Regions from separate parts of the Rhizobium binxianense genome, predicted to be linked through region 2. Evidence: predicted binding sites of a transcription regulator. Region 2 holds the regulator's gene; each other region holds the start of a gene.
What was found. Region 2 encodes PhoB, which activates phosphate uptake and scavenging genes when phosphate is short. Its sites were predicted from a motif close to TGTCATNNANCTGTCAT; they were not measured.
Positions count from the first base shown of each region.

Region 1: a site for PhoB is predicted at 4,466-4,482, ahead of PO860_RS21120 (DUF1045 domain-containing protein). Genes of this name have one in related genera too.
Region 3: a site for PhoB is predicted at 1,825-1,841, ahead of PO860_RS20160 (NAD-glutamate dehydrogenase). Genes of this name have one in related genera too.
Region 4: a site for PhoB is predicted at 3,148-3,164, ahead of PO860_RS13540 (BtaA family protein). Genes of this name have one in related genera too.

Region 1 is NZ_CP118713.1:4,337,053-4,344,246, forward strand. Features, by position in the region: gene PO860_RS21100 (DNA translocase FtsK) at 1-1,378, shown strand, start outside; gene PO860_RS21105 (GrpB family protein) at 1,410-1,913, opposite strand; gene phnN (phosphonate metabolism protein/1,5-bisphosphokinase (PRPP-forming) PhnN) at 1,934-2,530, opposite strand; gene PO860_RS21115 (alpha-D-ribose 1-methylphosphonate 5-triphosphate diphosphatase) at 2,527-3,666, opposite strand; gene PO860_RS21120 (DUF1045 domain-containing protein) at 3,680-4,375, opposite strand; gene phnE (phosphonate ABC transporter, permease protein PhnE) at 4,514-5,857, opposite strand; gene phnE (phosphonate ABC transporter, permease protein PhnE) at 5,865-6,824, opposite strand; gene phnD (phosphonate ABC transporter substrate-binding protein) at 6,999-7,194, opposite strand, start outside.
Region 2 is NZ_CP118713.1:171,478-178,671, reverse strand. Features, by position in the region: gene PO860_RS00885 (Hsp33 family molecular chaperone) at 1-65, opposite strand, end outside; gene argF (ornithine carbamoyltransferase) at 154-1,068, opposite strand; gene PO860_RS00875 (aspartate aminotransferase family protein) at 1,108-2,307, opposite strand; gene PO860_RS00870 (GcrA family cell cycle regulator) at 2,732-3,265, shown strand; gene phoB (phosphate regulon transcriptional regulator PhoB) at 3,577-4,260, opposite strand; gene phoU (phosphate signaling complex protein PhoU) at 4,418-5,131, opposite strand; gene pstB (phosphate ABC transporter ATP-binding protein PstB) at 5,176-5,991, opposite strand; gene pstA (phosphate ABC transporter permease PstA) at 6,007-7,194, opposite strand, start outside.
Region 3 is NZ_CP118713.1:4,120,154-4,127,347, forward strand. Features, by position in the region: gene PO860_RS20145 (GGDEF domain-containing protein) at 1-87, opposite strand, end outside; gene PO860_RS20150 (carbonic anhydrase) at 183-824, opposite strand; gene pdxY (pyridoxal kinase PdxY) at 897-1,772, opposite strand; gene PO860_RS20160 (NAD-glutamate dehydrogenase) at 2,049-6,824, shown strand; gene PO860_RS20165 (MFS transporter) at 6,848-7,194, shown strand, end outside.
Region 4 is NZ_CP118713.1:2,730,824-2,738,017, forward strand. Features, by position in the region: gene PO860_RS13525 (LysE family translocator) at 1-477, shown strand, start outside; gene PO860_RS13530 (transglycosylase SLT domain-containing protein) at 593-1,525, shown strand; partial or broken gene PO860_RS13535 (serine hydrolase domain-containing protein) at 1,572-2,994, opposite strand; gene PO860_RS13540 (BtaA family protein) at 3,209-4,453, shown strand; gene PO860_RS13545 (class I SAM-dependent methyltransferase) at 4,450-5,124, shown strand; gene PO860_RS13550 (glycoside hydrolase family 25 protein) at 5,250-6,047, shown strand; gene PO860_RS13555 (lytic murein transglycosylase) at 6,129-7,194, shown strand, end outside.

The DNA.
Region 1 (7,194 bases), 390 kb from region 2:
CCGCCCCGGCCCTGTCGTCACCCTCTATGAATTCGAGCCGGCGCCAGGCGTGAAGTCGTCGCGTGTCATCGGCCTTGCCGATGATATCGCCCGCTCCATGTCGGCGCTCTCGGCCCGTGTCGCCGTGGTCCCCGGCCGCAACGTCATCGGCATCGAATTGCCGAATGTCACCCGTGAAACCGTTTATTTCCGCGAGATGATCGAAAGCCAGGATTTTGAGAAGAGCGGCTACAAGCTGGCGCTCGGCCTCGGCAAGACCATCGGCGGCGAGCCCGTGATTGCCGAGCTCGCCAAGATGCCGCATCTACTCGTCGCCGGCACCACCGGCTCGGGCAAGTCGGTCGCCATCAACACGATGATCCTGTCGCTGCTCTACCGCATGACGCCGGAACAGTGCCGGCTGATCATGGTCGACCCGAAGATGCTCGAACTCTCCGTCTATGACGGCATCCCGCATCTCTTGACGCCCGTCGTCACCGATCCGAAGAAGGCGGTGATGGCGCTGAAATGGGCCGTGCGCGAGATGGAGGAGCGTTACCGCAAGATGTCGCGCCTCGGCGTGCGCAATATCGACGGTTACAACGACCGCGTGGCGCAGGCCCGCGACAAGGGCGAGACCATCCATGTCATGGTCCAGGTCGGCTTCGATAGGAGCACCGGCGCTCCGATCGAGGAAAACCAGGCGCTGGACCTGACGCCGATGCCCTATATCGTCGTCATCGTCGACGAGATGGCCGACCTGATGATGGTCGCCGGCAAGGAGATCGAAGGCGCGATCCAGCGTCTGGCGCAGATGGCCCGCGCCGCCGGCATTCATCTGATCATGGCGACACAGCGCCCGTCGGTCGATGTCATCACCGGCACGATCAAAGCGAACTTCCCGACCCGCATCTCCTTCCAGGTGACCTCGAAGATCGATAGCCGCACGATCCTCGGTGAACAGGGCGCCGAGCAGCTGCTCGGCCAAGGCGACATGCTGCACATGCAGGGCGGCGGGCGGATTTCCCGCGTCCACGGTCCCTTCGTTTCGGATCTCGAGGTTGAAAAGGTCGTTGCCCATCTGAAAACCCAGGGCCGCCCCGAATATCTCGACACCGTCACCGCCGATGAAGAGGAAGAGACGGAAGAGGAAGAAGCCGGCGCCGTCTTCGACAAGAGTGCCATGGCTTCCGAGGATGGCAACGAGCTCTACGAGCAGGCGGTCAAGGTCGTCATGCGCGACAAGAAATGCTCCACCTCCTACATCCAGCGCCGCCTCGGCATCGGTTATAATCGGGCCGCCTCATTAGTCGAACGCATGGAGAAGGAAGGCCTCGTCGGCCCAGCCAACCACGTCGGCAAGCGCGAGATCGTCTCGGGACGGGGTGACGGCGATTAATCGCGCGCGGAGTGCGGCTGCGCACTCCGATTCATGTTCTTAAAACCGCCAATCGCAGCGTCTCGCTGACGAACCCGGTCTTTCCGCCGGTGTAGAAATCCCAATCGCCGCCTGCTTCCACCGCCAGGCGGCGTTTCAGGTCGGCATAGGCCCGGGCTCTTTCCGGATGCTCGCGGAGATAGTCGCGAAACAGGATGCGCTCACGGTGCGCGCGGTTACCAGGGCCGCAAAGATAGAGCCTGAATCCATAACCTTGGTGATCCCGGGTGAAGGCCCAGCGTTTCTCGCCAATATCGCCGTGGAAGACGAAATCCGTAGCGCGCACCGCATCGATCGCCGTCGGCAGAACCTCGTCGGAGATCGTGACGACGTCGAGGTCGACCTTTGGCTTGGCCGCCAGGCCGGGCACCGATGTGCTGCCGATATGATCGATGGACAGCAGGAGGTCGCCGAGCAGGGTGGAGATCTCGGCGCGGATTTCGGCAAAGAGCACCGGCCAGGACGGGTCGTAGTCAACCACTTTGACGGCGCGCATGCCCTTCCCCATGATCTCGGTCAGTGCGTCTCGGCCAGCAACCCGTCGAGGATCTTGACCATCTTCTGCTCGGCCTCTTCGAGCGAACCGCTATTGTCGAGATCCGTCACGTCGTATTCGCCGCGCACCGTCAGCGGCCCGCGGGCGAGCCGGGCCATGATATCCTCATGCGTCTCGCGGCCGCGTGCCTCCAGCCGGCCGGCGAGCACTTCGGGACGGGCGGTGACGTTGATGACTTTCAGGCGGGGGAAAGCGGCCTGGAAGCGGTGCAGCGCCGAACGCGAGCCGTTGGCGACGACGACATGGCCGCGCGACAGCGCCACCGAGACCTCGGCCGGAATGCCGTATTTCAAACCGTGCGCTTCCCACCAGACGGCGAAGGAGCCTGACTGCTCCATGGCGGCAAACCCTTCGAGGGAGACGGAAAGATGGTCTTCGCCGCCGGCGTCACGGTGACGGGTGATCACGCGGCGGACGAAGTGCACGGTGTCGCGCCCGGCAAAACGCTTTGCCGCGAGGTTCATCAGCGTATCCTTGCCGGCGCCGCTCGGCCCGACGACGACGACCATGATGCCGCGTTCGGCTCCGGCTCCGGCATGGGGTTCGTGCGGCGTCATGCGACACGGCGTCCCTGGCGCCAGACGGAGCGTGTCACCGGCACGCCATGCGAGCGGTGAACGCGGACGAGATCGGCACGCAGCCCGGTGGCGATCCGGCCGCGATCATCGAGGCTGACGGTGCGGGCAGGCGTCGACGTCACCATGGCGATCGCCTTCGGCAGCGTAATGCTCTCGACTTCATCGGCGAGGATGAACGGGGCGTGCAGCAGGCTCAGCGGCACGTAATCGGAGGAAAGCACGTCGAGCACGCCCATTTCGGCAAGGTCCCGGGCGGCGATGTTGCCGGAATGGGATTTGCCGCGCACGATGTTCGGCGCGCCCATCAGCACGCTCATGCCGTGCTCGTGCGACGCCCGGGCGGCATCGAAGCTGGTCGGGAATTCGGCAAGCCGCACGCCGTTGTCGATCGCCTCGTCGACATGGGAAAGCGTCGCGTCGTCATGGCTTGCCACGGTGATGCCGCGCTCGGCGCAGACCTTGGCGATGGCGTTGCGGTGCGGCGTCGAATTGCGCGCCGATTCCGCCTGGCGCTTGGCGACGAAACGGGCAAAAACCTCGTCGCTCAGGCCGCGCTTCTTCTGGTAGTAGAAGATATATTGATCCATGGTCTGGAACTGCCGCTGGCCGGGCGCGTGATCCATCAGTGAGACCAGCCGCACATGCCGGTCGTCTTCGAAATCGCCGAAATGTTCAAGCACATTGTCGGCCGAGACCTCGCAGCGCAGGTGCAGCAGGTGCTCGGCGCGCAGCCGGCCTTCCTTCTCCGCCGACTGGATGGCATCGGCCATCTCGCGCATTTCGCCGTGTTCGAAGCCGCCGTCCTCGTCCGCACCCATGCGCAGGCAGTCGAACACCGTGGTAATGCCCGATGTGACGATCTGGGCGTCGTGCGCCTGGACCGCGGCGGTCTTGTTCCAGCGAATGCCGGGACGCGGCTGGTAATGGCCTTCGAGATGGTCGGTATGCAGCTCGACGAGGCCGGGAATGACGTAGTCGCCTTCGAAATCTTCGCCGGCTACCGAACTCCCCTCGGAAATATCGGCGATCTTGCCGTCGCGGATGAGAATCGAGCCTGCGAGGATGTTATCCTCGAGAACGATGCGGGCGTTGGAAAACACGGTCTCTTTGCTCATGTCGTCGGGTCTTTCAGCTTTTGGCGCCGGCAAGCGGCAGCCAGGAATGAACTTTGAACGGGGCGCCGCGCGTCTCCTCGACGAAGACGGCAAGGCCGGAAATCGAAAGCGGCCGGCCGGTGAAATCGGCAAAACGCTCGGTCAGAATCGCTTTCATCACCTCGGCGCGTGTCTCGGGCACTTGCCCGCTCAGCGTCATGTGGAAGCCGAAATCCTCCATGACGTAAGGATAACCCCAGCGCTGCAGATTGGCGCGCTGGCTGTCGCTGAGCTTCTCCGGGTTGCGCCGCGCGACATCGGCCGGAGAAAGCGCTGCGCGGAACGGCTCGAAGGACTTTACCACCTTCGCGGCGAAATCCTGAAGAGGTTGATGAAGAGAAGAGGGAACGAGGGCAAAAAAACGGCCGAGCTGGCCGAGCACCAGCTCGGGAAGCTCGAAGGCGGGGGTGCGCGCGGCAAACTCCTCGGCAACCGTCAGGAGATCCTTCTCGGTGACGGAGGCCGCGAGCGAAAATGGCGCCTTGATCGTCGCATGAAAGCCGTAGCGGCGCGGATCGGCGGTCAGCTCGAACTGCTCCGCCTGGCCGAGCCGCTCATGGTCCGGTGCGGCGTAGGTCTCACCGCTGAAGGCATCGCGGCCGAGCCAGAGCGAGGCCGCGCCGACGAGGGGATCATCCTTCGGCGGCGAGAAATAGAGAGCGTAGCGCAAGGCTTTTATCCTGGGGATCGTCGAAACGGGGAGCGCAATGTGCAGTGATTTGGCGGCGAACCGCAAGCAGGTTCCGGCTAAAAGATTTCCGTGACAGAATGATGATGACGACGCCGCCATCGCCTTTTGTCCGGCGGATCAGTGCGCTTTCGTGCCCATCAGCCGATGACGCAGCGCGTTCGAGGCGGCGTCGAAAAGGAAGACGACGATGAGGATCAGAATGACCATGTAAGCGACGTTTTCCCAGTTGGCATTGGTGCGCATGGCCTCCCAGAGTTTGAGGCCGATGCCGCCCGCGCCGACGGCGCCGATGATGGTCGCGCCGCGCACGTTGGATTCCCATTGGTAGAGCGTCTGGCTGACGATGACGGGAACAATCTGCGGCATAATGCCGTAACGATGGACGAGCACGGTCTCAGCGCCGGTCGATTTGACGCCCTCCCGCGGCTTGTTGTCGATGTTTTCGAGCCCTTCGGCATAGAGCTTGCCGAGTGTGCCCGTTTCGGTGAGGAAGATCGCGCCGCTGCCGGCAAGCGGGCCGGGACCGAAGGCGCGCGTCAGGAACAGCGCCCAGATCAGCATGTCGACCGAGCGCAGGAAATCGAAGAAGCGCTTCAGCACCTGGTTCAGGAAGCGGTTCGGCGTGATGTTGCGCGCTGCCATGAAGGCGAGCGGGAAGGCGGCGAGCGAGCCGAGCAAAGTTCCGAGGAACGCCATGACGATCGTCTGGAAAAGCTTGGTCCAGACGTCGCCGTGCTGCCATTCGCTGTTGTTCCAGATGTCGTCGAAGGCGAGCGACAGGTTGGATTGGTCGGGCTTGATGCGCGGGCCGGAGACGATGAGGCTGATAACCTCGCCGACCGGCTTGTCGAAGAAGGACGATTGCGTATCGAAGATGAAATTCGCCCAGCCGATAAAACGCTTGCGGATTTTCACCCTGTCGACGGAAATGCTGACATTGCCGGCAAAGCCGAGATCGGCGAGCACGTTGTCGTCATAAACCGTCATCCAGCCGGGCACCGGCCCGACGACTTTCGGCGCGCCGCTCGAAACGTCGACGGGGACGCTGACGCCGTGCGCGGTGACGATCGTCTCGCTCTTCGAGACGGTGACGGTGCGGCTGGTGCCGCTGATAGAAACGGTGATGCTGCCGTCGGGGTTGTTGACCAGCCAGTCTGGATGCGGATTGTCGCCGAGCGGCGAGAAACGCGGATAGCGCACCTCGATCGAGCCGTCATCCCCAATGCGGAATTCCGGCTGAACGTCGTAACTCACCCATTGGCTGAGATAGATGCCGACACGCTCCCAATGGGCTTCGGCAAAGAGCTTGGGCAGATCGAAGAACCAGACGGCGTAGAAGCCGTAGAGCAGTGTGGCGATGACGACCATCAGCCCGCCGAAACGCTGGCGGAACGACCGGTGGAAATATTCCGGATAGCGGGCTTCGATCTCGTGCATGCGGTTTGCGTCGATCACAGTCATGGCGGCCTCAATGTTGCAGAAGGAAAGCCTGCTCGCCGACCAGGCGGCGGCGCAGCCATGCGGAGAACTGGTCGACGGCGACGATGGTCACGAACAGCAGCAGAACGAGCGCCATCGTCTTGGCGCCGAAGCCGCGCGAGATCGAAAGCTTCAGTTCCTCGCCGATACCGCCGCCGCCCACAGCGCCGATGATGGTCGAGGCGCGCACGTTGATCTCGAGGCGCAGCAGCGCGTAGGAGGTGAAATTCGGCAGCACCTGCGGCAGGGCGCCGAAGCGCACGCGTTCCCACCAGTTGGCGCCGACGGCTTTCATGCCCTCATCGGGCTTCATGTCGATATTCTCGGCCACTTCATAGAAGAGTTTACCGAGCGCCCCGATCGTGTGCAGGGTGATGGCAATGATGGCGGCGACCGGCCCGATCGAAAGGATCGCCGAAAACAGGCCGGCAATGACGATCTCGGGGAAGGCGCGCAGGAATTCCATCAGCCGCTTGGTGAAGATGCGCAGCGGCCATGAATTCGTCAGGTTGCGGGCGGCAAAGAAGCTCAAGGGAACGGCTAAGACGAAGGCGACGATCGTCGAGATCAGCGCCACGTTGATCGTGACGATCATCAGCTCGAAATATTCGGGAATGTAGAAGGCGCCCCAGACGTAGACGCGGCCCCTGTCGAAATTGAATTCCTCGCCGCCTCTGTCGTTCACGCTCGCTATGTCGAACAGCGCGCGCCAGACGTCGTTCCAATCCTTGGGGATGAGCCAGCTCAGGAAGTCGAAGAGATGCGGCAGGCGATCGAAGAAATGGCCGGCATTGCTCTCGTCGGCGAAGCGGACGGAGCTGACGAAAGCTGCAACGAGAATAACCAGGCCGAGAACCGTGTAGAAGCGGCGCTTGGCGACCATCCGGCCCCAGGCCGTAGCGATCTCCTGCGTACTCTGCATGTGCGGCTGTGTATCGGCAATAGTCATCAACGCCTCGCCTACTTCGTAATTCTATCCTCAAATCGAGATCGATTTGAGGATAGAATTATGCAGCAATTCAAAGTGCTACAGCGTCCTTTGCGCGTCTTACGAGACGCGCGGCGCTGTAGTCACTAAGAAAAGGGCGGCCGTTTCCGACCGCCCCGCATTCCGGAAAGCCGATCAGCCGCCGATAGCAGCTTTGCGAACTTCAACGACGGCGTTGTAGAAGTCGTGCTTGACCGGCGAATAGCCCTTGTAGTCGCCGCCTTCGACAGCTGCGAAGCACTTGTGATCCTTCTCCGGCAGAGCCGTGAAGAAGGCTGCAAGCTTCGTCTGCCATTCTTCGCCAAGAGCGTTGCGAACGACGAGCGGGCCG
Region 2 (7,194 bases):
AAGGGGACGACATGGTCATCGCCGGCGAAATCAAACTGGCCGAGGGCGGCTGCAGCTTCTGCCATGGCTTTACTCCTAGTTTCGGAGCGATGGGTCAGCGTGCCCTTCGCTCGCGCGGCCGCAGGTCTATGACTCGCGGCATCCGATTATGGTTCAGATCGCGCCCAGGCACCAAGCAAGAATCGACTTCTGCGCATGAAGACGGTTTTCCGCCTCATCGAAGACCACGGATTGCGGACCGTCGATCACCTCGTCCGTCACTTCCTCACCACGATGAGCCGGCAGGCAATGCATGAACAATGCATCATTGCCGGCCTTCGCCATCAAGGCCGCATTGACCTGGTAAGGCTGGAAGACATTGTGACCCCGGGCCCGATGTTCCTGATTCATGGAGACCCAGGTATCGGTCACCACGCAATCGACGCCTTCGACCGCACGGTCGGCATCATGGCAGAGCATGATTTCGGCGCCCTCATTGCGGGCCCAGTTCAGATAGTGATCCTTGGGCTCCGAACCAAGAGGCACGGCCATGTTCATGCGATAGCCGAAGCGCGCAGCCCCTTCGACCAGCGAATGCAGCACATTGTTGCCGTCGCCGGTCCAGGCGATGGTCTTGCCCTTGATCGGGCCGCGATGCTCTTCGAAGGTCATGATATCGGCCATGATCTGGCAGGGATGGGTGTCATCCGTCAGCGCATTGATGACCGGCACGGTCGCATGCTCGGCAAGTTCCAGCAGCCTGGAATGCTCGGTGGTGCGGATCATGATCGCATCGACGTAGCGCGACAGCACCTTGGCGGTGTCGCCGATCGTTTCGGCGCGGCCGAGCTGCATTTCGGTGCCGGACAGGAACAGCGTTTCGCCGCCGAGCTGGCGCATGCCGACATCGAAGGAGACGCGGGTGCGCGTCGACGGCTTTTCGAAGATCATCGCCAGCATCTTGCCGGCGAGCGGCTTGTCGCCGGTGCCGGCCTTGAAGGCCTGCTTGCGGGCGAGCGCATCGTTCATGATGGTTCTGAGATCGGCAGAGGTGACCGCCGAAAGATCGAGGAAATGTTTAGGAGCCATGGTCTTCTTACCTGTCTGCGCCCGAGGGCGGCAATCTCTTCAAGCCGTCTTCTTGACCTTGGAGGCGCGAATGCTCTCGGCGGCGCGCTCGATGCGGGCAAGACCCTCGCGGGCTTCCTCGGCGGTGACGACGAGGGGCGGAAGAAGGCGGATGACGTTGTCGCCGGCGGGCACGCCGAGCAGATGGGCGGCGCGGATCGCCTGCAGCAGTTCGGCCGAGGGAATGGCGGCCTTGACGCCGAGCAACAGCCCCTCGCCTCTGATATCCTCAATCACATCGGGATAGCGATCCTTCAGCGAGGCGAGGCCCTGGCGGAAAACCAGTGCTACGTCGCGCACCTGCTGGAGGAAGCCATCGGCGAGAATGATGTCGAGCACGGCGCTGCCGACGGCCATGGCAAGCGGATTGCCGCCATAGGTCGAGCCATGGGTGCCGGCCTTCATGCCGGAGGCAGCCTCTGATGTGGCAAGGCAGGCACCGAGCGGGAACCCGCCGCCGATGCCCTTGGCGACCGCCATGATGTCGGGGGTGACGCCCGACCATTCATGGGCGAAGAGCTTGCCGGTACGGCCGACGCCGGTCTGGACCTCGTCGAGGATCAGCAGCAGGCCGTGTTCGTCGCAGATCTGGCGAAGCGCCTTCATGAATTCGGGGGTGGCGGGACGCACGCCGCCCTCGCCCTGCACCGGCTCGATCAGGATTGCAGCCGTGGCATCGGTGATCGCGGCGCGCACCGCTTCGATATCGCCGAAAGCCACCTGATCAAAACCCGGCGCCTTGGGGCCGAAGCCTTCGAGATATTTCTCCTGGCCGCCGGCGGCGATCGTCGCCAGCGTCCGTCCGTGGAAGGCGCCCTCGAAGGTGATGATATGGAAGCGCTCGGGATGGCCCTTGGAATACTGATAGCGGCGCGCCGTCTTGATCGCGCATTCGAGCGCCTCGGCGCCCGAATTGGTGAAGAACACCTTGTCGGCGAAGGTGGCGTCCGTCAGCCGTTTGGCCAGGCGCTCCTGGCCGGGGATCTCATAGATGTTGGAGAGGTGCCAGACCTTGTCGGCCTGCTCCTTCAGGGCGCCCACCACATGCGGATTGCTGTGGCCGACCGAGGTGACGGCGACGCCGGCGCCGAAATCGAGATATCGCTCGCCGCTTTCGGTGATCAGCCACACGCCCTCGCCTCGCTCGAACCGCAGCGGGGCACGAGAATAGGTGTCATAAAGCGGCGCGGCTTCAGCCATGGCGCGATCTCCCGATCTAAAGTTATGGGGCGACTGACTCCGGCTAAGAAAACCAGGCCCGAAAAATCAAAAATGCCGCCTTGCGGCGGCGACTGGCACTATTTCCTTTTCGCGCTGCAATGTCAACAAAACTGCGCCCTTAGCGCATGCAGCAAGGGTGTGCAGCGGCATTTTCAGTCTTCAACAGGCATTATTGCAGAAATGCCACGCAGGGGCAGCAAGTTGGGGAAAACTACGAATTCGATTCATCCGGATTCATGCGACTCTTGTCACGGAGTCAGCCTCACACTAGGTTAAAGTTCAATTACTAGACTGCATGCGGCGGAACTAGTCACCAAAATTGATCAAGCGTTTCTTGTTTCGGAGCTCCCGGGACAACGGTGAGGGATTCTGCCATCACCAACGCAAAAGGTGGAGACAGGGCATGAACTGGACAGACGAGCGGGTCGAGAAACTCAAGAAGCTTTGGGCCGAAGGACTGAGCGCCAGCCAGATCGCGGCGCAACTTGGCGGTGTCAGCAGAAACGCTGTTATCGGCAAGGTTCACCGACTGAGCCTTCCGGGCCGTGCCAAGGCCGGCGGCACCAGCACCGCGGCGCGAACGCCGAAGCGCAATACAGCGGCACCGCGCGCGCCGAACTACGCCTCTCGCGTCACCACCCGCACCGTTACCCGCCAGCAGGGCGCAACGATGCTGAAGGAAGAGATCGAGATCGAAACGATCGAGGAAATGGAATATGTGCCGAGGGGCAACGTGGTCGTGCCGATTTCGCGCCGCCTCGGCCTGACGGAACTGACCGAACGCACCTGCAAGTGGCCGGTCGGCGATCCGCTGAAGGACGACTTCCACTTCTGCGGCTGCGAATCCCCCGACAATTCGCCCTATTGCAGCTATCACCAGAAGCTCGCCTACCAGCCGGTCAACGAACGCCGCCGGGCGGCAGCGCGGGCTGGCTGAGCGGCAGACATCGTTAGAATGCAGAAAACGGGCCGAGTGGCCCGTTTTTTTATGCGTGGATGGAAGCGCTCATTGCGGCTATGGCTGCCCCTCACCCTAACCCTCTCCCCGTAAACGGGGCGAGGGGACGTGCCACACGAGAGGTGTAGGAAGGGGAACGGAGACGTCGCGGCGGGGTCCCTTCGCCCCGCGAGCGGGGAGAAGGTGGCGGCAGCCGGATGAGGGGCAGTCCATCGCCGCGAACCGGACAGCAGCGGGACAAGCCCGAGCATGACGAAAGAGCCGTCGGCCGAGCTGTAGTGACGCAGCCCTCAGGCTTCCATCGAATAACCGGCGCCGCGGACGGTGCGGATGACGTCCTGCATGTTGGAGAAATTCAGCGCCTTGCGCAGCCGGCCGACATGGACGTCGACGGTGCGTTCGTCGACATAGATGTCGTGGCCCCAGACGCCGTCGAGAAGCTGCGAGCGGGAGAAGACCCGGCCCGGCGACGACATCAGGAATTCCAGCAGGCGGAATTCGGTGGGGCCGAGGCGGACTTCACGGCTCTTGCGATGGACGCGATGGGTTTCGCGGTCGAGCTCGATATCGCCGCATTTCAGCACCGTCGACAGCACCTCGGGGCGGGCGCGGCGCAGCATCGCCTTGACGCGGGCAACCAGCTCGGGGGTCGAGAAGGGCTTGACGACGTAATCGTCGGCCCCCGTCGACAGCCCGCGGACGCGCTCGCTCTCTTCGCCGCGCGCCGTCAGCATGATGATCGGCAGGCGCTCGGTTTCCGGCCGCATGCGCAGGCGCCGGCAGAGCTCGATGCCGGATACGCCGGGCAGCATCCAATCGAGGATCAGAAGATCGGGCGTGCGCTCCTGAAGCCGCATTTCGGCTTCGTCGCCACGAAGGATGGTATCGACCTCGAAGCCTTCCGCTTCGAGATTGTAGCGAAGAAGCACGCTCAGGGCTTCTTCGTCTTCAACAACTGCAACTCTCGGGATCATGCGTCTCGGTCTCCTCGCGCATGATCCTTAAACCGGGGGTGATTTAAGCAATGCATCCTGCGCAAATTCACAAACTAGGCTGCGACCTCTTTGCGCGCCCGGACGGGCGCGCATGCAATTGACTGGTCCGGGCGACTGGCCCGGGCTGTCCGGGCGATTATTCCGTAACCGCGCCGACGGTGTTGGCGCTGTCGTCCTTCGGACGATCGCCTTCCGGCTGCGCGCCGGTCGCCATGTAATAGATCGTCTCGGCGATGTTGGTGGCGTGGTCGCCGATGCGCTCGATGTTCTTGGCGCAGAAGAGAAGATGCGTGCAGCTGGTGATGTTGCGCGGGTCTTCCATCATGTAGGTCAGGAGCTCGCGGAACAGCGAGGTGTACATCGCGTCGATCTCGTTGTCGCGCTCGCGGATGGCATTCGCCTTGTCGGCGGCGCGCGTCGTGTAGACGTCGAGCACTTCCTTGAGCTGGACGAGCGCCAGCTCGGACAGATGCTCGAGGCCGCGGGCGAGCTTGCGGGGAACGCCGGTGCTTTGGACGGCGATGACGCGCTTGGCGGTGTTCTTGCCGAGGTCGCCGACGCGTTCGAGATCGGCGGCGATGCGGATCGAACCCATGATCTCACGCAGGTCCGCAGCCATCGGCTGGCGGCGGGCGATGGTGACGATCGCCTTGTCGCCGATTTCGCGTTCGGCGTGATCGAGGATCACATCGTCGGAGATGACCTTCTGCGCCAGCGCGGTATCGCCGTTGACCAGTGCCCGCACGGATTCGGCGACCATCTGTTCGGCCAGGCCACCCATTTCGGAAATCCGCCTGGAGAGGAACTTCAGATCATCATCATAGGCAGAATAAATATGTGTCGATGCCATGGGGCTTTATCCTCGAATAACGGAAAGGCTTGGTGACGCCAAAATCAGCCGAAGCGACCCATGATGTAGTCCTGGGTGCGCGGATCGTCGGGATTGGTGAACATCTTGTCGGTGTCGTTCTCCTCGACGAGATTGCCGAGGTGGAACATGGCGGTGCGCTGCGAGACGCGCGCGGCCTGCTGCATGGAGTGGGTGACGATGACGATCGTGTAGTTCTCGCGCAGTTCGTGGATCAGCTCTTCGACCTTGGCGGTGGCGATCGGGTCGAGCGCCGAGCAGGGCTCGTCCATCAGGATGACTTCAGGGCTGACGGCGACGGCGCGTGCTATGCAGAGGCGCTGCTGCTGGCCGCCCGAAAGACCCGTGCCGGATTCATGCACGCGGTCCTTGACTTCGTTCCAGAGACCGGCGCGCTGCAGGCTGGTCTCGACGATCTGGTCGAGATCGGCTTTCGACTTGGCCAGGCCATGGATGCGCGGGCCGTAAGAGACGTTTTCATAGATCGTCTTCGGGAACGGATTCGGCTTCTGGAAGACCATGCCGACGCGGGCGCGAAGTTCGACGACGTCGATATCGGGATCATAGATATCGTCGGTATCAAGCGTGATCTTGCCGGTGACGCGGCAGCCGTCGATCGTGTCGTTCATGCGGTTGAGGCTCCGCAGGAAGGTCGACTTGCCGCAGCCCGAAGGGCCGATCAGCGCGGTTACGGTGTTTTCGCGGATGTTCAGGTTCACGTCGAAAAGCGCGCGCTTCTCGCCATAGTAAACAGAGACATCCTTTCCGATCATCTTATACGGGACGTTGCTCATCTTGTGATCCAGCGCCTTTTCAACTGCAGCTTCCGTCAACATGTTCATGATGTTTAACTCCGTTTACCAGCGGCGCTCGAAGCGACGACGCAAGAGGATGGCGCCCATGTTCATGACGATCAGGAACAGGAGCAGGACGATGATGGCACCCGAAGTCCGCTCGACGAAGGCACGTTCGGCCTCGTTGGCCCACATATAGACCTGCACGGGCAGGGCCGTCGAGGGATCGAGCGGTGTGGTCGGCGCGTTGGCGACGAAGGCGACCATGCCGATCAAAAGCAGCGGCGCGGTTTCGCCGAGCGCGTGCGCCAGGCCGATGATCGTGCCGGTGAGGATGCCGGGCATGGCGAGCGGCAGAACATGGTGGAACACCATCTGCATCTTCGAGGCGCCGAGGCCAAGGGCTGCGGCGCGGATCGACGGCGGCACGGCGCGAAGTGCTGCGCGCGTCGCGATGATGATCGTCGGCAGGGTCATCAGCGTCAGCACCAGGCCGCCGACCAGCGAGGCCGAGCGCGGCAGGCCGATGAAGTTGATGAAGACGGACAGACCGAGCAGGCCGTATACGATCGAAGGGACGGCGGCGAGGTTGTTGATGTTGACCTCGATCAGATCCGTCAGCTTATTCTTCGGCGCAAACTCCTCGAGATAGATCGAGGCGGCAACACCGATCGGCAGAGCGAGCACGAGCACGATCAGCATCAGGTAGAGCGAACCGATGAGGGCGACGCCGAGGCCGGCGGCCTCCGGACGGCTGGAATTGCCGTTGACGAAGAGGCCAGTGTTGAACTGCTTGTGGAGAGCGCCGCTCGCCTTCAGCTCGTTCATCCAGGCAACCTGCTTGTCGTTGACCTTGCGGTTCTTCTCATCGACCTTAAGATCGATCTGGCCCTTGCTGGCGCTGTCGACATTGGCGTCGGCGAGCACGGTAACATTGACTGTTTTGCCGATGATCGACGGATCGGCGATCACCATATCACGCAGCTGGATCGGCGCACCCTTGGAGAGCATAGCGGTTGCATCGCGCACGTCAGGGCGGCTTGCGGCATTGATGTTCAGCTGCTTGACGATCGCGTCGCGCAGGAGAACCGGATAGTTGGCGGCGACCAGAACCGAGGGGTCGGTCGCTCGCTTATTGTCGGGGTCGATCGTCTTCTCGGTGAATTCGATCGGCAGCGTGATCGCCGTCTGCTGGAAGGCGGTGTAGCCCTTGCCGATCACCGTCCACAGCAGGATGAACAGGAAGACGAG
Region 3 (7,194 bases), 610 kb from region 2:
TATGACGATGACGCCTTCAATGAGCATGAAGACGAAGGGCAGCATAATGGCGGCCAGGATAACCTTTTTGATGGTTTCGAACTTCATCGCCAATCGCCACGGTGATCAAAATGTCGGTCGTGTGCGACCAATTGCCGGCAGCTTAGCAACAATTCTTAAAAAACTGATAAACCAGCCTATCCCTAGATCTCGGGACGAATGAAGTCGCGTGTCTCGGCGTCCATGACCCACAGTTCACCTGTAGAGATGTCGAACCAGGCGCCGTGAAGATGCATTTTTCCTGCGTCCTCAAGCGCCTTGATATCGGGGAAGGTTCTGAGATTGTTGATCGAATTGCGGATGGAGACACGCTCCAGCGCCGTCTGCCGCTCAGCGGCCGTCATCACGTCGTTGCTCTGGATCTGCTCGGCGGCGGGCTTGACCAGCGACATCCAGCGGCCGATGAAATCGCCGGGCGACAACGGCTCGGCATTCGGGTCGAGTGCAGCGCGAATGCCGCCGCAACGGCCATGACCCATCACGACGATATCCGAGACCTTCAACGCCTGCACCGCAAATTCGAGCGCGGCCGAGGTCGAATGAAAATGACCGTCCGGCTCATAAGGCGGCACCATGTTGGCGACGTTGCGGATGACGAAGAGTTCGCCCGGGCCGGCATCGAAGATTAACTCCGGTGCTGCGCGCGAGTCCGAACAGGCAACGACCAGCGTATGGGGACTCTGACCGTTTTCGGCAAGCTGCCGATACCTGTCGCGGGCGTCTGCATAACGCCCGTTCATGAAGTTGCGGTAGCCGTCCAGAAGTGGTGTTGGAAAACGCTGCATGCCTTCTGGATTAGCGCGGGCGGAAGACAAGATCAACTGCTGCACCGCAAAATGCCTGCATCGGCAAATGCGTCATTTTTTCCGCCGCTGCGCCGGGTGCACAAGCCGGCGCATCTGCACCATGGCCATCGGCGTCGAAAGGCTGGATGCATCGCTTGCCAGCATCAACTCGTTGCTGCCGCGCTTGACGGCGCGCGCCAGCACCTCGAAGACGCTGGCCGTGGCAAGTTGCAGCGCCTTTTCGTCCTCCAGACCGGAAAGCAGACGCGACAGGAAGACCGCGGCGAGCAGGTCGCCGAGACCGTTCGGCGGATTTTCGACGACGCGGTGTTCGGCCAGAAGCGCGTGCCGGCCGGAAAGATAGAGATTGCCGGTACCGCCAGCCATCATCGGCACGGCCGAAGTCACGAGCATACGCGACGGCCCGAGCGCCAGCGCCGCCTCCATGATCGCACTGTTGTCTTCGAGGGCTGCGCCCGAAAGCCATGCGAGCTCGTAGCGGTTCGGCGTCGCCAGCGAGGCGAGCGGAATGAGATGATCGCGAATGGCCTCGGCGGTCGCTTCCGGCACGTAGAGGCCGCCGAGATCGCCCATGACGGGATCGCAGACATAGGTGAGCTCGGGATTATTCTGCCTGAGCGCAGCGATCAGCCGGGCGACGGAGCGTGCCTGGGCGGCATTGCCGAAATAACCCGAAAGCACCGCCTTGACTTCGCCGATCCATGGCGCGCGGATCAGATCGTCGATCGCCGCGTCGAAATCGGCTTCCGCAAATGTCAGCCGCGTCGAGCGGCCGTGGCCGGGATGCCAGGGCAGCACCACGGTCGGCAGGGCCCAGACCGGATGACCGAGCGTCTCCAGCGCAAAGACAGCCGCGCGGTTTCCGACCGAACCACGCACCACATGGCTGGAGATGACGATGACTGCGCCCGCTGCATTTTCCGACATGATATCAAGGTCCGAATGATGATGGCGTTTGATGATCTTTTTGACGCCACGCTGTCAACCATTCTTCACGTGAGCATGGAAATGTGCGGCGAAGCGAAAAGTCGGAAGAAGGGCCGTCCCGTTCGTTTTGGCCACGAAAGCGGAAAAATCTCTAACGATTTCCCATTTTCGGCGTCAAAAAGCACCAAAACTATCCTTCAGGCCGCTATTTTAGAGATTTTTTCGAGGAATCTTCTGCTAGCTTGCAGAAAATCAGTCTATTGCGGGAGGCGATCCATGGCTGCCAGAAACAATCCGAAACGGGAAAAGCAGATCGAAGGTGCGCGCAAGATCGCCAAGGCGACCGGCGAGGCCCATCTCGATCCGGAAATCCTTTTCGGTCGGGCCAGCAACGACGATCTCGAACTCTATACGGCTGAGATGCTCGCGCTCTCCGCCGTGCATTCCGCCAAGGAACTCGCCGCCTGGAACGGCAAGGCGCCGCGCGTCAGCATCGACACCATTGCCGACGTCACGCCTGACGGCATCGCCGTCTCGGTGCTTTCGGTCACCGATCGGAACATGCCCTTCCTCTATGAATCGGTCATGGGGGAGGTGACGAGCACCCACCGCGACCTGTTCATGGCCGTGCATCCCATCCTGGTGATCGAAAAAGGCAAGCCGCCCGCGCTTTATTCCGCCGATCACCCGAGCGATCCGGCCGCGCGCGTCAGCCACATCCAGCTCCATATCGCCCCGCTCAATTCCGCCCAGGCCGCCGATCTCGTCAAGCGTATCGAAGCCGTGCTGGAACAGGTCCGCCTGTCGGTCTCCGACTGGAAGCCGATGCTCTCCAAGCTCGATGGGGTGATCGCCGAGCTTTCGGCCAACGGCGCCGGCCGCAGGAAGGCCGAACACGCCGAGGCGATCGCCTTCCTGACCTGGCTGCGCGACGAGAATTTCACCTTCCTCGGCATGCGCGAATATGTCTATTCAGGCAAGGGTTCCGACGCCAAGGTGGAACGCGACAAAGGCGCCGGCCTCGGCATCCTCTCCAACCCCGATGTTCTCGTGCTGCGCACCGGCAAGGACGCCGTGACCACGACACCGGAGATCCTTGCCTTCCTCGACGGGCCTGATTTCCTGATCGTCACCAAGGCGAACGTGAAATCGATCGTCCATCGTCGCGCCTATATGGATTATGTCGGCGTCAAGCGTTTCGACGCTCAGGGCAATGTCACCGGCGAACTGCGCATCGTCGGCCTTTTCACCTCGACGGCCTATACTTCGCTCGCCGCCGAAATCCCGCTGCTGCGCTCCAAGATCGAGAAGGTGAAGGAGCATTTCGGCTTCGATCCGATGAGCCATTCCGGCCGCATGCTCGACAACACGCTGGAATCCTATCCGCGCGACGATCTATTCCAGATCGATACGACGCTGCTTGCGAGCTTTGCCGAACAGATCAACGATCTGGCCGACCGGCCGCGCGTACGCGCCCTGCCGCGAATCGACCATTTCGACCGCTTCGTCTCGGTGATCGTCTACGTGCCGCGTGAGGAATATGATTCGATCGTGCGCGAGCGCATCGGTGCCTATCTGAAGACCGTCTATGACGGCCGCGTCTCCGCCTATTACCCGGCTTTCCCGGAAGGCGGCGTGGCGCGCGTGCATTTCATCATCGGCCGCTCCGGCGGCAAGACGCCACGCATTCCGCAGGCAAAGCTCGAGCAGGTGATCCGCGAAATCACCGCCCGCTGGGACGATCGTTTCGAGGCTCTCGCCGGCGCCAAGGCGCCGAAGATATCGGTCGACCAGGCCTTCCAGGATTCCTTCACTCCGGAGGAAACCGTGGCCGACCTCGCCGATATCGGCGCCTGCGCCGCCGGCGAGCCGCTCCGCATCCAGTTCTATCATCGCCAGGAAGAACAAGGCCGTACCCTCTCGCTGAAGATCTTCCACGCCGGCGGCCAGCTGGCGCTGTCGCGCCGCGTACCGCTTCTTGAGAATCTCGGCTTCAATGTCGTCAGCGAACGCACCTTCGACATCGGGGTTCCGGCCGCTGACGGAGAAATGAAACTCGTCGTGCTGCACGATATGGAGCTCGAGACCCGCAACGGCGGCGAAATCGATCTGCAGCGCTACGGCGCCGCCCTGGAAGAAGCCTTTGTCGCCGCCTTCGCCGGCACGATCGACAATGACAGCTTCAACCGGCTGATCCTTTCGGCCGGGCTCTCGGCGCGCGAGACGAATGTGCTGCGCGCTTATGCCCGCTATCTCCGCCAGGCCGGCATCGCTTATTCGCAGGATTATATCGCAACGACGCTCGACAAATATCCCGATGTCGCCGCCGCCATTTTCCAGCTGTTCCATAACACGCTTGACACCAGGCTTTCGGAGAAGGCCCGCGTCAAGAAGCTTGCCGAACTGCACCAGGCGATCGAAGCCGAGCTTGCCGACGTGCCGAGCCTTGACGACGACCGTATCCTGCGCCGCTACGTCAATATCGTCGATGCGACGCTGCGCACCAATTATTTCCAGAAGAACCCGGACGGCTCGCCGAAGCCGATGCTGGCCTTCAAGCTCGATCCGCACCTGGTAGACGGGTTGCCGGAGCCGAAACCCTTCCGTGAAATGTTCGTTTACGGCGTCGAAGTCGAAGGCGTGCACCTGCGCTTCGGCAAGGTGGCGCGCGGCGGCCTGCGCTGGTCGGATCGCGCCGAGGATTACCGCACCGAGGTGCTCGGCCTGGTCAAGGCCCAGCAGGTGAAGAACGCGGTCATCGTGCCGGTCGGCGCCAAGGGCGGATTCTATCCGAAGAAGCTTCCCGTCGGCGGCAGCCGCGACGAGATCTTCAATGCCGGCCGCGAGGCCTATAAGACCTATATCCGCACGCTGCTGTCGATCACCGACAATATATCGGGCGCCGATATCGTGCCGCCGAAGGATACGGTCAGGCTCGACGGCGACGACCCCTATTTCGTCGTCGCTGCCGACAAGGGCACAGCAACCTTTTCCGACACCGCCAATGCGCTGGCGCAGGAAGCCGGCTTCTGGCTGGACGACGCCTTCGCCTCCGGCGGCTCGGCCGGTTACGACCACAAGAAGATGGGCATCACCGCTCGTGGCGCCTGGGAAACCGTGAAACGGCATTTCCGCGAAATGGACATCGATATCCAGACGACGCCCTTCACCGTCGCCGGCGTCGGCGACATGTCGGGCGACGTCTTCGGCAACGGCATGCTGCTCTCTCCGAAGATCAGGCTCATCGCCGCCTTCGATCACCGCGACATCATCATCGATCCCGATCCGGACATGGAAAAGACGCTTGCCGAACGCCAGCGGCTCTTCGACCTGCCGCGTTCGAGCTGGCAGGACTTCGACAAGAGCGTGCTTTCGAAAGGGGCGATGATCATTTCCCGCGCGGCGAAGTCGGTCACGCTGACGCCGGAAGCGGTTGCCGCGATCGGTATCGACAAGGCAGTGGCGACACCCTTCGAGATCATGACGGCGATCCTGAAGAGCCCGATCGACCTGCTCTGGTTCGGCGGCATCGGCACCTATGTGAAGGCGCCCTCCGAAACCGACACCGAAGTCGGCGACCGCGCCAACGATCCGATCCGCATCACCGCGACTGATGTGCGCGCCAAGGTGATCGGCGAGGGCGCAAACCTCGGCGTCACCCAGAAGGGCCGCATTGCATACGGCCTCAAGGGCGGGCGCTGCAACTCCGACGCCATCGACAACTCGGCCGGCGTCAACACCTCGGACGTCGAGGTCAACATTAAGATCGCGCTGGCCGCCGCGATGCATGACGGACGCCTGACGCGTGCAAAACGCGACCAGCTTCTTTCCTCGATGACCGACGAAGTCGCGACCCTGGTGCTGCGCAACAACTACCTGCAGTCGCTGGCGATCTCGCTGACGGAGCGCAAAGGCACTGCAAACGGCCTGGAACTTGCGCGCTTCATGACGGTTCTCGAAGGCGCCAAGCAGCTGAATCGCAAGGTCGAGACGCTGCCGGACGACCAGACTCTCGCCGAACGTTATGCCGCCGGTAAGCCGCTGACCCGGCCGGAAATCGGCGTGTTGGTGTCCTATGCCAAGATCGTGCTCTTCGATGCGCTGGCCGCCAGCGATCTGCCGGACGATCCCTATTTCACTTCGACGCTTTCGAATTATTTCCCCGTCAAGATGCAGAAGTCGAACGCCGGCGATATCGCCGGCCATCGGCTGAAGCGCGAAATCATCGCGACGGTGCTCGCCAACGAGGCGATCAACCGCGGCGGACCGAGCTTCACCGTCGCCATGATGGACGCAACGGCGGCTTCCGCACCGGAAGTCGTGCGTGCGGCGATCGTTGCCCGCGACGGTTTCGACCTGACCCGGCTCTGGGCTGAAACGGATGCTCTCGACGGCAAGATATCGGGTGAGATGCAGAATCGCATCTACGAGGAAATCAGCCACAGTTTTATCGTGCTGACGCGCCTGTTGCTGAAAACGGGCATGACCAAGGCTGATATGGCAGAAGTGATTAGCCGGCTGCAGGCGGCTCTGAAGAAGCTGAAAACCGCCTTCGCCGGACAGGTGGCCAGCGAGGTCGCCGTGCGCCAGGCGGAGTACAGCCAGGCGGGCCTGCCCGAAAAACTCGCGGCCGAGATCGCCGGCCTCCCGATCTTCGCACTGGTGCCGGAGATCATGCAGATCGCCGAGCGCACCGGCGAACCCCTGGTGCGCGCCGCCGAGAACTACATCGCCGTGTCGCAGACTTTTCGTATTGCCCGGCTGCTGGCCGCGGGCGGCCGGATCCTCACCTCAGACCACTACGAGAATCTGGCGCTTGCCCGCAGCATTGACCAAATCGCCAGCGCAAGGCGCGACATCGTCATCTCGGCGCTGTCCGAGCACGGCAAGGAAAAGCTTCCCGTTCAGGCCTGGCATGCGCAGGATCGCATCCGCATCAACCGTATCCTCGAGGAGCTTTCAAGCCTCAGCGACGGCGGCGATCCCAACCTTGCGCGTATTACCGTTGCTGCAGGTATCCTGACCGATCTTGCGCGCGACCGGGCGAGGTGAGACAGTCCGCGGAAAAGGAGCGGATGTTGAATCGCATTGACTGGACAGGAACGCAGCCGCCGAAGGCCACGGAGAAGGGCATCTGGGGGTGGATGTTCTTCGATTGGGCAGCGCAGCCCTTCTTTACCGTGGTCACCACCTTCATCTTCGGGCCCTATTTCGTTTCCCGCCTGACCGATGACCCGGTGTCCGCGCAGGCGACGTGGAGCAACATGGCGACGATCTCCTCGGTGATCATCGCCCTGCTGTCACCCGTTCTCGGCTCGATTGCCGACCAGTCCGGCGCCCGCAAACCCTGGATCGGTTTCTTCGCGATCATCAAGATCGCCAGCCTTTTCGGCTTGTGGTTCGCCGCGCCCGGTTCGCCTGT
Region 4 (7,194 bases), 2.0 Mb from region 2:
ATGACGGCGTCTCTCTTCGGACTCGGCGCCGTCCTGGCCGCCTCCGCCACCCTCTTCACCGTCTTGAAGTGGATCGGCGGCGCCTACCTGATCTGGCTGGGAATCAAGCTCTGGCGGGCTCCTGTGATCGGGGAACCGGTCGCCGACAACGACAATCTGCCGGAGGAAAAGTCGCTCAAGATCTTCCTCCACGCCTATGTCGTCACCGCCCTCAATCCCAAGAGCATCATCTTCTTCGTCGCCTTCGTGCCGCAGTTCCTCAATCCGGCCCTGCCCTTCGTCGGCCAGATGGCGATCATGGAAGCGACCTTCCTCGTGCTGGCGATCCTTAACGCTTCCACCTACGCATTTCTCGCCCATACCGCGCGCGGACTGATTCGCAAGGCGAGCATCCAGCGCGCCGTAAACCGCACCGGCGGCACCTTGCTGATCGCCGCAGGCGCCGTCACTGCCGGGTATCGCCGTATTGCAGCCTAGAAATATTCCGTGGTTGCCGGAATGCCACGAATAGGTTAATGGGTCGGGCAGGGCTTAAGGTTTTTAGTAACTTTTATACGCTGCCGGGGCGGCGCGATTTCACGAAAGTGGCGGAATGGTAGCGATCGGATTGTCCGGCCTGAAACGCAGTCTTGTCGTTTCGACGATACTCTGCGGCGTGATGACGGGATGCACGAGCGTCGAATACACGTCCCAGGCCAAGCTGACAGCTGCCCAGACCGTCGTGCCGATGCCGAAACCCGGCGAAGACGCCACACTCGCGGCGATCCCGACAGCCGAAGGCGCAGCCGTAGGCGGCGCCACCATTCCCCAGGCATCCCCCTCCCTGACCGCAACGGCGATGCCGACCGTAGCAGCCTCTCAGTCTGCCGATCTCGCCATGCAGGCAGGCATGCAGCCGGCAGCCTATGCGCAAATCCCGCTGACGCCCGAGATGACGGCGATCCAGTCCGTCGTGCCGACGCCGCGTCCGGGAACCCCGGCACAACCGACGACCCAGCTTGCCTTTGCCGCGACACCGCAGAACAGCGCGCTTGCAGCACTTGCGGCCGTCGACACTACGCCGCGTGCCAGCATGGACTACGGTTTCGACGAATCCGGGCCGATCGATCCGCCGACGGCGCCGCCGATGTTCAGCGACGACGACAAAGACGATGCGCCGACGGTCGAAAAAAGCTTCGTCACCAAGCTCATTCAAAAATATTCGAAGGTCTACGAAATTCCCGAGACGCTGCTCCACCGCATCGTCCATCGCGAGAGCCGCTACAATCCGAAGGCCTACAACAAGCGCGGCTATTTCGGCCTCATGCAGATCAAATACAATACCGCCAAGTCGATGGGTTATGACGGCGCCCCGGGCGGTCTCTTCGATGCGGAAACCAACATCAAATATGCCGCCAAATATTTGCGTGGCGCCTGGCTCGTCTCCGACAACAAGGAAGACGATGCCGTCCGCCTCTATGCGCGCGGCTATTATTACGACGCCAAGCGCAAGGGCATGAGCGACATCGCCCAAGGCAATTATTGAAATCGGCAATTCCTGAATAGAATGACGGCTGAAAGGCGGTCGCAGCCTATGGCTGCGGCTGGGCTTGGCTATTGTGATCCGGCCTGCTGTTGCGGTTCCCCCGGTGGCAAGGCCGCCAGGATCGCCTTCAGAAGCGTCTGCGGCTGATAGCCGAGCCAGCCCGGCGTCAGCCCGAGCCTGATGACGACCAGATTGGCGGAAGGCACGATCGCCATGCTCTGCCCGTCATGACCCGTCAGCCAGAATGTATCCTCCGGCAGCCCGAACTTGGCGCTTGAGCCGCCGGGGGAGAGCCAAGCCTGGCCCTGCGTATAGCTCCCATTCGACGCCGCCGTCGGCGTGCGCATGGCGCCGACGAAACCTTCCGGCAGCAACCGCTGGCCGTTCCACACGCCATCCTGCAGCAGGAACTGCCCGAAGCGAGCCCAGTCATGCGCCGTCGCATAGAGATAGGAGCTTCCGGCAAAGGTGCCGCGCGCATCGAGTTCGAACACGGCGCTGGTCATGCCGAGCGGTGAAAACAGCGCGTCGTGCGGATAGGAAAAGGCCGCCTGCGGATTGCCGACCCTGTCCATCCAGATGCGCGACAAGAGCACGGCCGTGCCGCTCGAATAGCGGAAACGCTGGCCGGGTGCGGCCTCCATCGGTGCGTTGGCCGGCAACGATACCATGTCGGGGTCGAGATAGAGCATGCGCGTCACATCGGCAACGTCGCCATAATCCTCGTTGAAGGCAAGGCCGCTCTCCATGCCGAGCAGATCGGAGACCTTGATCCCGGCACGCGCATCGTTCTTCCACTGCGCCAGCAGATGATCATCGTCGAAGGAGATCTTGCCGTCGAGCATCAGCCGGCCGAGGATTGCGGCATTCACCGTCTTCGTCATCGACCAGCCGATCAGCGGCGTCCTTGCCGAGAATCCGGGTCCATAGGCCTCGGCGACGATGCCGCCATTGCGCACCACCACGATCGCCCGCATGGCCGGGCCGGCAAGTCGGGCATCAGCAAGCAGCGCGGCGATCTTCGCATCCGGCTGATCGCCGGCGCCCTCACCTTGCGGCCACACCGCGTCGTTCGCCTCCACTCTGGCCGGCGCTTCGAAAGGCACCGCATTCGCCGCCGCCTCGAAATTGCCGTCCGGCACGCTGGTGCAGCCGAAAGCGCTGCGATAGAGCGCATAACTCGGCGCAAACAGCCCCATGAAGCGCGCCGTCACGCGATCGTTGTCGCGGTCGACGCTGACGCGCACCAGCCGCAGCAGCGGATTTCCGGGCGCCTGGACGTCGTCATGGAGCACATCCCCGGCCTCGCGGCCGGCAATGAAGACGTTGGAGCAGACGATCTTCGCGGCATAGCCGTCGCCGACCCGCAGCAATTCCGGCGGCTGGACGAAGAGCCAGCCGGCGGCGCCGATGACGACGAGGATGATAAGGAGAGCAAGCGCCTTCAGAATACGCAGGACAAATCGCATGGCATTCCTCCATGCCGGGAGAAAAGCAGGAATCGCACCCGCCGGAAAGGGGCCGGTGCGAAGAAGGCGCACCATGCCGATCACTTCCTGAAGAAGTGATCGGGATCACCCTTCATGAAAGCCGCAGCCGCGCGAGCGGGCGCCCACAGCCCACGTCATCAAACTGTAGCAGTGGCGCGCTACACGCCCTGAACGCTAAAAAGGTGACAGACTCATGTCAGAATTTGCACCGGATGCCGGCTTCCGCAAGAACCGGAAACTCAAGGACGCCCTTCTCCGCCACAAGGCTTTTTCGAAGGACGGCTTTTCCGAGCGCCTCTTCGGCCTTCTCTTCTCCGGCCTCGTCTATCCGCAGATCTGGGAAGATCCTGATCTCGACATGCAGGCGATGGAGCTGAAGCCGAACCATCGCATCGTCACCATCGGCTCCGGCGGCTGCAACATGCTCGCCTATCTCTCCAAGGCGCCGGCCTCGATCGACGTCGTCGATCTCAACCCGCACCATATCGCGCTGAACCGCCTGAAGCTCGCCGCCTTCAAGCATCTCCCCGATCATGCCGATCTCGTCCGTTTCCTGGCGATGCCGAACGAGAAGTCGAACAGCCGCGCCTTCGACCGGCACCTCGCCGCCAAGCTCGACGAGACGACCCGCAGCTACTGGAACGGCCGCAAGTTCGGCCGCCGCCGCGTCACGGTCTTCGACCGGAATATCTATGAAACCGGCCTACTCGGCCGCTTCATCGGCGCAGCCCATCTTCTTGCCCGCCTGCACGGCGTCAAGCTGCGCGAAATGACCAAGACCCGCACTATCCGGGAACAGCGCCAGTTCTTCGAAGAGCAGATCGCGCCACTGTTCGAAAAGCCGGTCGTGCGTTGGATCACCGGCCGCAAGAGCTCACTGTTCGGCCTCGGCATCCCGCCACAGCAATATGACGAGCTTGCAAGCCTCGCCGCCGATCATTCGATCGCGCCGGTGCTGAAGCATCGCCTGGAAAAGCTCGCCTGTCATTTCCCGATGCGCGACAATTATTTCGCCTGGCAGGCCTTCGGTCGCCGCTACGGCACCGAAGAGGAAGGCCCGCTGCCGACCTATCTGAAGTCGGAGCATTATGAATTGATCCGCGCCAATGTCGACCGCGTCAACGTCCACCATGCAAGCTTCACCGAGCTTCTGGCGCGCGAGCCGGCCGCCTCACGCGACCGCTACATCCTGCTCGACGCGCAGGACTGGATGACGGACGAGCAGCTGAACGACGTCTGGCGGGAAATCACCCGCACGGCGCGCGAAGGCGCCCGCGTGATCTTCCGCACCGCCGCCGAAAAGAGCATCATCGAGGGGCGCCTCTCTCCTTCGATCCGCGACCAGTGGGATTACTTCGAGGACAAGTCGCGTGACCTGACGGCGCTCGATCGCTCGGCGATCTATGGCGGCTTCCACATTTACGGGAAAAAGGCGTGAGCAAGGTCGGCACCGAGACGGCAGGCAACAGCGACGAACATGCCAGCCTGATGGATGGCATGTACCGCTACCAGCGCCATATCTACGACCTGACCCGCAAATATTACCTTCTCGGCCGCGACAGCACGATCCGTAATCTCGACGTGCCCGAAGGCGGTACCCTGCTCGAAGTCGGCTGCGGCACGGGGCGCAACATGGCTTTCGCCCACCGGCATTTCCCGACCGCCAAGCTGTTCGGCCTCGACATTTCCCAGGAGATGTTGATTTCGGCGCGCAAGACCTTCGCCACTAAGGCGACGATCCCGGACTTCCGCGTCGCCGACGCCACGGCGTTCACGCCGCGCGAATTCGGCGTCAGCGGCTTCGACCGCATCCTGATTTCCTACGCCCTGTCGATGATCCCGGACTGGGAGCGGGCCGTCGATGCATCGATCGCAGCACTCAATCCCGGCGGTCAGCTGCACATCGTCGATTTCGGCCAGCAGGAAGGCCTGCCTGGCTGGTTCCGGCGCATGCTGCAGTCCTGGCTTGCGAAATTCCACGTCACCCCGCGCCCCGATCTGCGCGAGGTTCTGGAGGCGCAAGCCCATGAAAACAACGCGAGATTGTTGTTCGATACCGTTGGCGGCGGTTATGCCTGGCGGGCGGCCATTATCAGCAAGCGCTCATAATTCGCTTGAAACTAACCGATTTTTTACGTTGATATGGTGAAAAGAGGGTTATCCTCTGCTGACTCGTCATTTCCGAAGGTCAAGCTGTGGGGCAAAAAGATCATTCGAGTTACGACGGGACGCCCATGCGCCGGCTTTTGTTTTGCGTTTTGCCCCTGGCCATCTTGCTGGCCGGCTGCACCTCCTCCGGTCATGACTATCTTGAAACGGCGTCGATCAAGCCGAAGACACGCTTTAAGGATACCGATCCGCAGGATTTCGGCCCGAAGCATCCGGAGCAGAACCAGATCCACGGTATCGATATCTCCAAGTGGCAGGGCGATATCGACTGGGCCACGGTCAGGAATTCCGGCGTCGCCTTCGCCTTCATCAAGGCGACCGAGGGCAAGGACCGGGTCGATCCGCGCTTCGACGAATATTGGCGCGAAGCCCGCGCCGCCGGCATCCCGCACGCCCCCTATCACTTTTACTATTTCTGCTCCTCGGCCGATCAGCAGGCCGACTGGTTCATCCGCAACGTGCCGAAGGAGGCCATGCGCCTGCCGCCGGTGCTCGACGTGGAATGGAACGCCGAATCGAAGACCTGCCGCTATCGTCCCGACCCGGAAACGGTGCGCGCCGAAATGCAGCGTTTCATGGACCGGCTGGAGGCCTATTACGGCAAGCGCCCGATCATCTACACCTCGGTCGATTTCCATCGCGACAATCTCGCGGGCTACTTCCAGGATTATCATTTCTGGGTCCGTTCGGTGGCAAAACACCCCGAAGTGACCTATTCCGACCGCCGCTGGGCCTTCTGGCAATATACCTCGACCGGCGTCATTCCCGGCATCAGCGGTCCCACAGATATCAATGTCTTTGCCGGCAGCGCAAAGAACTGGAACAATTGGGTCGCGGCCGTTTCCAAGGATAGAAATTCTTAGTAACGTCTTTCAATGTTTCTTGCTTCCGTCACATTCCTCTGTGAAAGCGACGGTTATCTGTTTGATATAAGGACCGCATCCATGCACCGCTCGCTCGCAAGCCGCTCTGCACTCGCCCTTCTGTTTGCCCTCGCGCTGGCCGGCGGCGCGGCCGCCCAGCAGGCGCCGGACGCAGCCCCGGCTGCCCCTTGCGGCGGCGACCTCTCCGCCTTCCTCGCAGGCGTCAAGAAAGATGCGGTTGCGGCCGGCGCCAGTGCGGCAGCCGCCGACGAGGCCTTCGCCGGCGCCGAGATCGACCCCAAGGTGCTGAGCCGGGACCGTGCCCAGGGCGTCTTCAAGCAGACCTTCCTCGAATTCTCCCAGCGCACCGTCAGCCAGGCCCGCCTCGACATCGGCCGCCAGAAGATGAAGCAATATGCCGACGTTTTTGCCCGCGCCGAACAGGAATTCGGTGTCCCCCCCGGCGTCATCACCGCCTTCTGGGCGATGGAAACCGATTTCGGCGCCGTCCAGGGCGATTTCAACACCCGCAATGCTCTGGTCACGCTGTCGCATGACTGCCGCCGCCCGGAACTCTTCCGCCCGCAGCTGATCGCTCTCGTCGAAATGGTTCAGCACGGCGACCTCGATCCCGCCACCAATACGGGCGCCTGGGCCGGCGAAATCGGCCAGGTGCAGATGCTGCCGCGCGACATCGTCGCCTATGGCATGGACGGCGATGGCGACGGCCATGTCCGCCTGAAGCAGAGCGGCCCGGACGCCATCCTGACGGCAGCAAAATTCATCCAGCATCTCGGCTTCGAGCGCGGTCAGCCCTGGCTGCAGGAAGTGACCCTGCCCGACAACCTGCCCTGGGAGAAATCCGGCCTCGGCGGCACGATGAAGGCTAGCGATTGGTTCGCGCTCGGCGTGAAGCCGCGCGACGGCAATACCGCCTTCGGCAACCTCGAAGGCGACCTGGTCCTGCCGCAGGGCCGCATGGGACCGGCCTTCATCGCTTATCCCAATTTCAAGATCTATCTCGAATGGAACAAGTCGTTCATCTACACGACATCGGCCGCCTATTTCGGAACGCGCCTTTCCGGTGCCCCGACCTATCTGAAGGGCATGCCGGAACAAGGGCTCGCCAACGAACAGATGAAGACGC